DNA from 4 places in the Micromonospora sp. M71_S20 genome. Region 1 is predicted to be linked to each of the others. Evidence: riboswitches for the same ligand, from Rfam matches in the RefSeq annotation. Region 1 holds a riboswitch; each other region holds the start of a gene.
The links. Region 1 has a riboswitch for cobalamin ahead of DER29_RS30880 (prenyltransferase/squalene oxidase repeat-containing protein). Riboswitches for the same ligand answer to the same signal wherever they lie in the genome.
Positions count from the first base shown of each region.

Region 2: it holds a riboswitch for cobalamin, as region 1 does, so the genes downstream of both, bluB (5,6-dimethylbenzimidazole synthase) here and DER29_RS30880 (prenyltransferase/squalene oxidase repeat-containing protein) in region 1, are expected to answer to the same signal.
Region 3: it holds a riboswitch for cobalamin, as region 1 does, so the genes downstream of both, DER29_RS08955 (ABC transporter substrate-binding protein) here and DER29_RS30880 (prenyltransferase/squalene oxidase repeat-containing protein) in region 1, are expected to answer to the same signal.
Region 4: it holds a riboswitch for cobalamin, as region 1 does, so the genes downstream of both, DER29_RS15495 (ribonucleoside-diphosphate reductase subunit alpha) here and DER29_RS30880 (prenyltransferase/squalene oxidase repeat-containing protein) in region 1, are expected to answer to the same signal.

Region 1 is NZ_RCCV01000004.1:396,142-398,331, reverse strand. It holds gene DER29_RS30890 (prenyltransferase/squalene oxidase repeat-containing protein) at 1-281, shown strand, start outside; gene DER29_RS30885 (hypothetical protein) at 317-802, shown strand; cobalamin riboswitch at 891-1,031, shown strand; gene DER29_RS30880 (prenyltransferase/squalene oxidase repeat-containing protein) at 1,169-2,190, shown strand, end outside.
Region 2 is NZ_RCCV01000001.1:2,338,498-2,340,687, forward strand. It holds gene DER29_RS10590 (Rieske 2Fe-2S domain-containing protein) at 1-421, opposite strand, end outside; gene bluB (5,6-dimethylbenzimidazole synthase) at 530-1,159, opposite strand; cobalamin riboswitch at 1,198-1,396, opposite strand; gene DER29_RS10600 (DMT family transporter) at 1,505-2,190, shown strand, end outside.
Region 3 is NZ_RCCV01000001.1:2,000,822-2,003,011, forward strand. It holds gene DER29_RS08950 (iron ABC transporter permease) at 1-261, opposite strand, end outside; gene DER29_RS08955 (ABC transporter substrate-binding protein) at 267-1,280, opposite strand; cobalamin riboswitch at 1,309-1,490, opposite strand; gene DER29_RS08960 (ABC transporter ATP-binding protein) at 1,568-2,190, opposite strand, start outside.
Region 4 is NZ_RCCV01000001.1:3,596,248-3,598,437, forward strand. It holds gene DER29_RS15490 (N-acetylmuramoyl-L-alanine amidase) at 1-413, shown strand, start outside; cobalamin riboswitch at 772-988, shown strand; gene DER29_RS15495 (ribonucleoside-diphosphate reductase subunit alpha) at 1,191-2,190, shown strand, end outside.

The DNA of each region.
Region 1 (2,190 bases):
CCCCGAACGCCAACAGCACCGGCCTCGCCGCGCAGGCTCTGCACGACGGTCACCGACCGCTGGCCTGGGCACGGGCGCGGGTGTTCCTCGCCGGGCTCCAGGTCGGCTGCGCCGGGGCACCGGCCGACCGGGGCGCGGTCGACTTCGACGGCGGCACCTTCGACCCGGGCACCGCCGCCCGGGCCACCGGCCAGGCCGTCCTCGGCCTGACCGGCGCCGGGTACGCCCGGCTGTCCGCGGCCGGCGCCACCCCGGGCACGCCAATCCCCGCCTGCCCGTGACCCGTTCCGTCGCTCACCCGATTCCAGGAGGAACCGTGTTCCGTCACCGATCCACCGTGCGCGCCCGGCTCGCCGGCCTGCTGGCCGCCGCCGTCGCTGCCGTCGCCCTCACCGCCGTCGAACCCGCCCCACGGGCCGCGCAGGCCGCCGCCTGCACCGGCACCTCCGGCGTCACCGTCGTGGTGGACTTCGCCGCGCTCGGTGGCGGCGTCCAGGTCGCCTGCGCCCCGGGCGATCCGGCCACCGGGGTGGCCGCCCTCCAGGGCGCCGGCTTCACGGTGACCGGCACCCAGCGCTGGGGGCTGGCATTCGTCTGCCGGATCAACGGCAAGCCGACCGTCGCGACCGATCCGTGTGTCAACACCCCGCCCGTCACGGCGTACTGGTCGTACTGGCACGCCTCCAGCGGCGGCGCCTGGTCCTACAGCACGTCCGGCGCGAGCAGCTACAACCCGGCCCCGGGCACCGTCGAGGGCTGGTCGTTCGGCGCGGGCGCCCCGCCGAGCATCGCCGCGCCCTGACCGGAGCCGCACCCGCCGTGACCGCGGTGCCGCACCGGGTGTCGGCCACCGCCCCTGGCGTCGCGAGACGTGCGGGCGGTACGGTGTCGGCACCCGGTGCACACCGGGTCCACAACTGCATACGTCCCGTGTGGGGGGAAGCCGGTTCGAAGCCGGCGCTGACCCGCAACCGTGAGCGAGGCTTCGGCCTCGCGAGCCGGAATGCCTCGCCCGGGACGAGCGGCTTCCACTGTCGAGGTTCACAGGGTGAAGTCCGGGCCACCGAGGCCCGCTCCACCCCCGCTCATCGCATCACGCGAGCGGGGTGTCGCTGTCCCCGGGTGCTTTCCGGAGCTTCCACCGACCGCTCCGCGAAAGGCACCCCTCATGTCCCGGTCCCGCTCCCGGCGCCTCGGTGTCGGCGTGCTTGCCGCCACGGCGGCGACGACCGCCGCGCTCACCGCCGTACCCCTGACCGTCGTGGCCGCACCCGCCCCGGCCCACGCCGCCGCCGCGCGCGACGCGGCTTCGTGGCTGGCCGGCGAGTTCGCCGACGGGGTGCTGCCCGGCCCGTTCGGCGGCCCGGACTGGGGTCTGACCGTCGACGGAGTCCTCGCCCTGTCCGCGACCGGGGTGGACGCGCCGGTCCGTCAGGCCGCGACGGCGCAGGTGGCGGCGCACGTGCGGTCCTACAACAGCTACGACGACTGGGGCATCCCGGGCTTCACCGACGGCGGGGCGACCGCGAAGCTGCTGTACGCCGCCTCCGCCGCCGGAGCTGACCCCACCGACTTCGGCGGCTTCGACCTGCGGACGGAGACCCTGTCGCTGGTCGCCGGAGCGGACGCGGGGCACCAGCGGGGGCGGATCACCAGCCGCACCACCGCCGACAGCGGCCCGGACGCCAGCAACACCTTCGACCAGTCCTTCGCGGTGCTGGGCCTGGCTCGCAGCGGTGACGTGCCGCAGGACACCGTCGACTTCCTCGTCCGGCAGCAGTGCGCGGCCGGTGGGTTCCGGCTCTACCCCGACACCGCCGCCGGCCCGTCCCCGTCCTGTTACGAGCAGGCCGGCGCCACCCTCGACGTCGACTCGACCGCGATGGCCGTGCAGGCGCTGCTCGCCGCCGCTGCCGACGGCGCCACCGGTGCGACCGAAGCTGCCGGCAAGGCCGCGGACTGGCTGGTGGACCAGCAGCACGCCGACGGGTCGTTCGGCGGTTCCGGCCCGACCACCGGCGCGAACTCCAACAGCACCGGCCTCGCCGGACAGGCCCTCGCCGCCGCCGGCCGCGACGCCGAGGCCGCGCGGGCCGCGGGCGCGTTGGCCGCGCTACAGCTCACCGCGGCAGACGGTGGCGCGGCCGCCGCCGACGCGGGCGCCATCGCCTACAACACCGAGAGCCTGGC
Region 2 (2,190 bases), on a different contig from region 1:
CGAGCGTACGGCCGAGGTTGTGCCGGCCGGTCATCCGCGCGGCCACCGAGCCGGCGTAGAACGCCAGGCCGACGCTGTTGGACGCGGCGTGCACCAGGCCGACCCGGCGCTGGTCGCGGGCGAGTGCCGCCCAGTCGTTGAGGCCGGCGACCGCGGCCGGGAGGGCGCTGACGGTGCCCACCGTGCACAGGGTGGTGGCGGCCCGGCGCTGTCCCGGCATGAGGTCCAGCACCGCCGTGCTGATCCACGCGCCGACCGGCACCTGCACCATCGCCGGGTGCAGCGGATGGCCCAGCCACACGCCGTGCAGCAGGTCGCGGACCCGCTGCGGTCGGAGGGTGGCCTGGACGGCGCGCTGCAACCGGTCGCCGACCCGGTCCAGGCCGGATGCCTGTTCGATCTTCGTCAAGAGTGCTCGCACCCGTACCGACTTCCCGGCAGGAGCCGGCGCAAACCGGTCGGCGGTGACGGATCCGCAGCCGTACGTGATCGGGCCCCCGCAGACCCGTAACGGGACGCCCCACCGAGGTCAGCTCTCCCGTGCCGCCCAGCGGTCGTGGTGGATCGCGTCGGCCAGCGGGCGCTTCTGCCGCCAGCCGTGCCGGGCCAGGTCGGGTACGGGCTCGAAGTGGGTGACCGGCCCGAGGCAGAGCCACGCCACCGGCCGGATCCCGTCGGGGATGCCGAGCAGCTCGGCGAGCCAGGGCTCCCGGTAGAACGACACCCAGCCCACCCCGAGCCCCTCGGCGGTCGCGGCGAGCCAGAGGTTCTGGATGGCGAGGCAGGTCGAGTAGAGCCCGGTGTCGGCGATGGCGTGCCGGCCGAGCACGGCGGGGCCGCCCCGGGACTGGTCGTGGGTGACCACCACCGACAGCGTCGACTCCAGGACGCCGTCGATCTTGATGCGGGCGAACCGCTCGGCCGCCTCCCCGTCGAGCGTCGCGGCGAACGTGTCCCGCTCGGTGCGGACGTGCTCGTGGAACCGGCGGCGCAGCTCCGGGTCGCGCACCAGGACGAAGTCCCAGGGCTGCGAGTAGCCGACGCTCGGCGCGGCGTGCGCCGCCGCCAGCACCCGGTCCAGCGTCTCCTCGGGCACCGGCGCCCCGGTGAACTGGGCGCGTACGTCCCGGCGGCGGTGGATGACGTCGTACAGATCCAAGGCAGGCTCCCGCTGCGCTCGGCCCACGCCACGCCGGACGCGGGCACCGGACGCGAGGCCGGTCTTCGGACTCCCGGATCGACGCCTGGCCGTCCGCCTTCCCGGCCCGGGCGGGCCAGTGGCTGCGCGTACGCGTGGACGGTGGCTCCCCGGTCACCGCGGCGGGCCCGTGCCGGATTCGCACCGGCTTCCCGATTCTCCCCGCTCGCGCGGGGCACCTCACATGATCGTGCCATCGGGATGCTAGCGCCGCCCGGCCCGTCCCGGTCCGGCGGGCGGCGCGGTGCACCCGCAGCGGTGGAAATCCGGTCGCGGGCCGCCCGCCGCGGTACCACTGTGGTCCGGGTGTACGCACTCTCCTCCCGCCCGCTGCCGGCCGGTCGACCGGCGACCCGACTGACTCTCGCGCTGGGACAGCCCCGGGCCGTGCCGCCCCCGCTGCTGATGCTGCTGGGCATGCTCTCCACCCAGGTCGGGGCGGCCGTCGCCAAGCAACTCTTCGGCAGCACCAGCGCCGGCGGTACGACCACGTTGCGGCTCGGCTTCGCCGCGCTCATCCTGCTGGTCCTGGTCCGGCCGGGGCTGCGCCTGGGCTGGCGCACCGCCGGTCTGGTCGGGGCGTTCGGGCTGGCCCTCGCGGTGATGAACCTCGCCTTCTACGCGGCCCTGGAACGGGTGCCGCTGGGGGTCGCGGTCACCATCGGCTTCGCCGGGCCGCTGCTGGTGTCGCTCGGCGGCAGCCGCCGGCTCGGCGACGTGGCGTGGGCGGCGCTGGCCGGCGGGGGCGTGCTGCTGATCAGCGGGCTCGGCGGGACGGGGGTGGACCGGGTGGGGCTGCTGTGCTGCGTGGCCGTCGCGGTCGGCTGGGCCGGCTACGTGCTGCTCGGCAAGGCGGTCAGCGCCCGGGTGCCGGGCAGCCGGGGCCTCGCGCTGGGGATGGCGGTAGCCGCGCTGGCCGTGCTGCCCTTCGGGGTCGCCGGCAGCGGTACGGCGCTGCTCGACCCGTGGACCCTCGCGCTGGGGGCGGCGGT
Region 3 (2,190 bases), on a different contig from region 1:
CTCGGCGTGCGGGAGTCCCAGCCGGTCGGCCACGACCGACCAGACCGTCGACACGGGAATGTCGGCCGGCCCGACGGTGACGGCCACCCCGATCGACACGACCAGCCCGGCCAGCAGGGCGACCAGCAGCACCACCAGGCCGAGCGGGCTGGCCGTGCGGGCGCCGGCGGGGGCGACGCGGTCGGCGGACCCGGGGCCGGCGCGGCGGGTCGGGTCGGGGGCGGTGCGGCGAGCTGGTCCGGGGTCGGTGCGGCGGGCCACGGCGGTCAGCGGTCCGCCCCGGCGGGGAGCTGCGCCACGCCCGTGGCGAGCGCCTCGACGCCGAGCACGACGCGCACCCCGGCGGAGGTCGAGGAGAACGGGATGACGACGAACCGTTGCCGGGCCACCGCCGGCAGCTCCTTCAGGCCGGGGTGGCGGGTCAGGAAGGCCCGCTTCGCGGCGGCCGCGTCCCAGCCCGCGTCGACCAGCACGATCACGCCGGGGTCGCGGTCCACGACCGCCTCCCAGCTGGTGTCGGCCCAGCCGCCGGTGAGGTCGCCGAACACGTTGCCCACCCCGACCGCCGACATGATCATGTTGGGGCTGCCGCAGCAGGCGCCCACGCTCGGGGCGTCGGTGCCGGCGTCCCACCAGAGCACGGACACGTCCCGCGCGCCGCCGATCCGGGCGGCGGCCGTGGCGATCCGGGCCCGCTGGTCGGCGATGAGCTTCTCGGCCCGCTCCGGCACCCCGAAGACGGCCGCCACCTCACGGATCTCGGCGAACACGTCCTCGACGGTCAGCTTCGCCGGCCGGTGCTGCTTCGGGCACCCGGCGGGCGACAGGTACGTGCCGATGCCGAGCCCCGCGAGCGCGGCGCGGTCGCCGACGCCCTCGTCGCCGAAGGCGCTGTGGAACGAGGCGTAGACGAAGTCCGGCGCCGCCTCCAGCAGCTTCTCCTTCGCCGGGTACCTGTTTGACAGCACCGGCACGGCGGCGTACGCGGCGGCGTGCTCCGGCAGGATCGCGTCGTCCAGGTACGCCGTGCCGGCCATGCGGTCGGCGAGGCCGAGCGCCAGCATGATCTCCGTGGCGGGCTGGTTCAGGGTCACCGCCCGCTCGGGCGGGGCGGCGACGGTTACCGGCGTACCGCAGTTGGTCAGCGCGACCGGGGCTGCGGACGGCCGGGGCGTCGTGGCCGGGTCGTCCGTGGCGCAGCCGGCGAGCAGGACGACAAGGACGGACAGTGGCGCGGCAACGCGCCGGGACAGGGTGGACCGCACAGCGCGCACGCGCATCGGGACCGCCTTCCAACACCTCGTGGACGGGTCATCGCAGTGCCGTGGCCGGTCTCCTGGCTGACGGGAGGTGCGTCCGTGGCCGGCCTTCCCAGGCGGATTACGCCCAGTGACCTCGTACGACGAGGGCCGCGAACTTCCCGATCACAGTGGCGAGGGCCGCACCGGTCTTCCACCGGCTTCCCGAGCACCACGGCAGCGTCACCCTAGCCGCCGACCGCCCCGAAAGTCACGTGACGAACACCGTCAGGGACTGTCCACCGAAGGCTGTCCGGAGGGTGCGCCGGTCAGGGCTGCGCAGCGGTCGGCAGGTCGACCACCCGGGTGGCCCAGCGGGCCATCAGCGCCGGGTCGTGGGTGATGAGCAGGACCCCGGCGGCGTGCTGCCGCTGGTAGTCGGTGATGACGGCCGCGAGGTGCGCCTGGGTGGAGGCGTCGAGCATGGCGGTGGCCTCGTCGCAGAGCAGGTAGTCGGGCCGGTGCACGAGCGCGCGGGCGAGGCAGGCGCGTTGCAGCTGCCCGTCGCTGACCGCGTGCGGGCGGCGGGCGAGCAGGTCGGGCGTGAGGCCGACGAGGTCGGCCAGCTCCGCCGCCCGGGCCCGCGCCGGCTCCTCGGGCGTGCCGGTGGCGCGCAGCGGCTCGGCGATGATGTCGGCGAGGCCCAGCCGGGGGTCGGTGGCGGCGCGGGGGCTCTGGAACAGGATCGCGACGCGGGTACGGACGGCGGCGGGCACCCGGTGCCGGGCGCCCGCCACCCGGTGGCCGTCGAGGGTGACGTGGCCGGCCTCGGGGGCGTGCAGCAGGGCCAGCACCCTGGCGAGGGTGGACTTGCCGCTGCCCGAGGGCCCGCGCAGGCCGACCGTCTCGCCGGGCGCGACGCGCAGGTCGACGCCGTCGAGGACGCGCCGGC
Region 4 (2,190 bases), on a different contig from region 1:
CCACGGGCGGCACCATCGTGGACAACGCCACGGCGGGGCGGTTCACGGCGAGCACCAACTGGGGCACCTCCTCGTACTCGGCCCAGCGCTACGGGGCCGACTACCGCTTCGCCAACCCCACGCCCGCCAGCGACGCCGCCTGGTTCAAGGTGAACATCCCGACGGCCGGCGACTACCGGATCGAGGTGCGGCACCCGGCCGACCCCGGTTACAACAGCTCGGCCCCGCACGTCGTCGTCACCGCCTCGGGCAACCGCACGGTCAACGTGGACCAGCGCTCCAGCGGCGGCGTGTGGCGCTCGCTGGGCACCTTCGGACTGGCCGCCGGTGACCGCAACCTGGTCGCGGTGAGCCGCTGGACCAGCACCCCCGGCTACGTGGTGGCTGACGCCGTCCGGGTCACCAAGGTCTGACCGCACCGCCCTGGGGGCGGACCGGGATCGTGTGACCACAGGATCCCGGTCCGCTCCCACGTCCGTGCCAGTTGTGGAATTCGCGCACCCGGCAGACCAGGACCGCGCCGCCGGCCGATCCTCCTCCGGCCACAGTCGCCGCTGCTGCCCGCCGTGGTGGAGCGCGATCCGGGCCCAGCACACTCAGGCGCCTGTGGTGTCCACGGCCGCGACTGTACCGAGGGGACGACAGCCCTGCGAGCCGCCGCGGGCGGGCATCGACGCGGACGCCGGGCCGGCGATCGACGGGCGTCACCCGGGCCGCCGACGACACGCCCGAGACCGACATGTGGGGTGTGACAACGACGCCAACCCTATATATGGTGTCGGCGCAGCTGGTTCGGCCGCTCATCCGGAGCGGTCGAGGCAAGAGGGAACCCGGTGGGAATCCGGGACTGCCCCGCAGCGGTGAGTGGGAACGACCGCCGTCATCAGCACTGGGCCGCCAGCGGCCTGGGAAGCGACGGCCAGTAGGAGACCGGCGAGTCCGGTCGCGCCCGCGAGTCCGAAGACCTGCCAGTGCGCCGTACGCCCGCATCCGGGTGTGCGGCGGTCCGAGGCCGCGTGGGACGGCCGACGCCATCCCGACGCGTGCCCGGCGCGCGTCGTCGTCGGTGTCCGCTCCCCGCGTGCCCAGGAATTCCGTCTGGGATCAAGGCTCGCGAGGAGTGAGTGGTGACAGTCACCGAGGTTGTTCCGGCCGACGATGCGGCCGTGGCGGGCCAGCGGCGGCCGCAGATGCGGGTCCGCAAGCGCGACGGCGGCACCGAGGCGGTCGACGTCAACAGGATCGTCCGTGCGGTCGAGCGGTGGGCCGACGACCTCGCCGACGTCGACCCGCTGCGGGTGGCGACCCGGACGATCAGCGGCCTGTACGACGGGGCGACGACGGCCGAACTGGACCGGCTGTCCATCCAGACCGCCGCGGAGATGCTCGGTGAGGAGCCGCAGTACTCGCGGCTGGCCGCCCGCCTGCTGGCCGGGTACGTCGACAAGGAGGTCCGCCGGCAGGGCATCGGCTCCTTCAGCGAGGCGATCCGGCGCGGCCACGCCGAGGGCCTGATCGGCGACGACACCGCGGCGTTCGTCGCCGCCCACGCGAGCGCCCTCGACGCGGCCGTCGATCCGCGCGGTGACCTGCGCTTCGAGTACTTCGGGCTGCGGACGGTCTACGACCGGTACCTGCTGCGCCACCCGACGAGCCGGCTGGTGCTGGAGACCCCGCAGTACTGGCTGCTTCGCGTGGCCTGCGGCCTGTCGCAGGCACCGGACGAGGCGATCGAGTTCTACCGGCTGATGTCGAGCCTGGCGTACCTGCCGAGTTCGCCGACGTTGTTCAACTCCGGCACCCGGCACACCCAGATGTCCTCCTGCTACCTGGTCGACTCCCCGCGCGACGAGCTCGACTCGATCTACCAGCGGTACGCGCAGGTGGCGAACCTGTCGAAGTTCGCCGGAGGGATCGGCATCGCGTTCTCGCGGGTCCGCTCGCGGGGCGCGCTGATCAGGGGCACCAACGGGCAGTCCAACGGGATCGTGCCGTGGCTGCGGACGTTGGACGCCTCGGTGGCGGCGGTCAACCAGGGCGGCCGGCGCAAGGGGGCGGCCTGCGTCTACCTGGAACCGTGGCACCCGGACGTCGAGGAGTTCCTCCAACTGCGGGACAACACCGGTGAGGACGCCCGGCGCACCCACAACCTGAACCTGGCCAACTGGATCCCGGACGAGTTCATGCGGC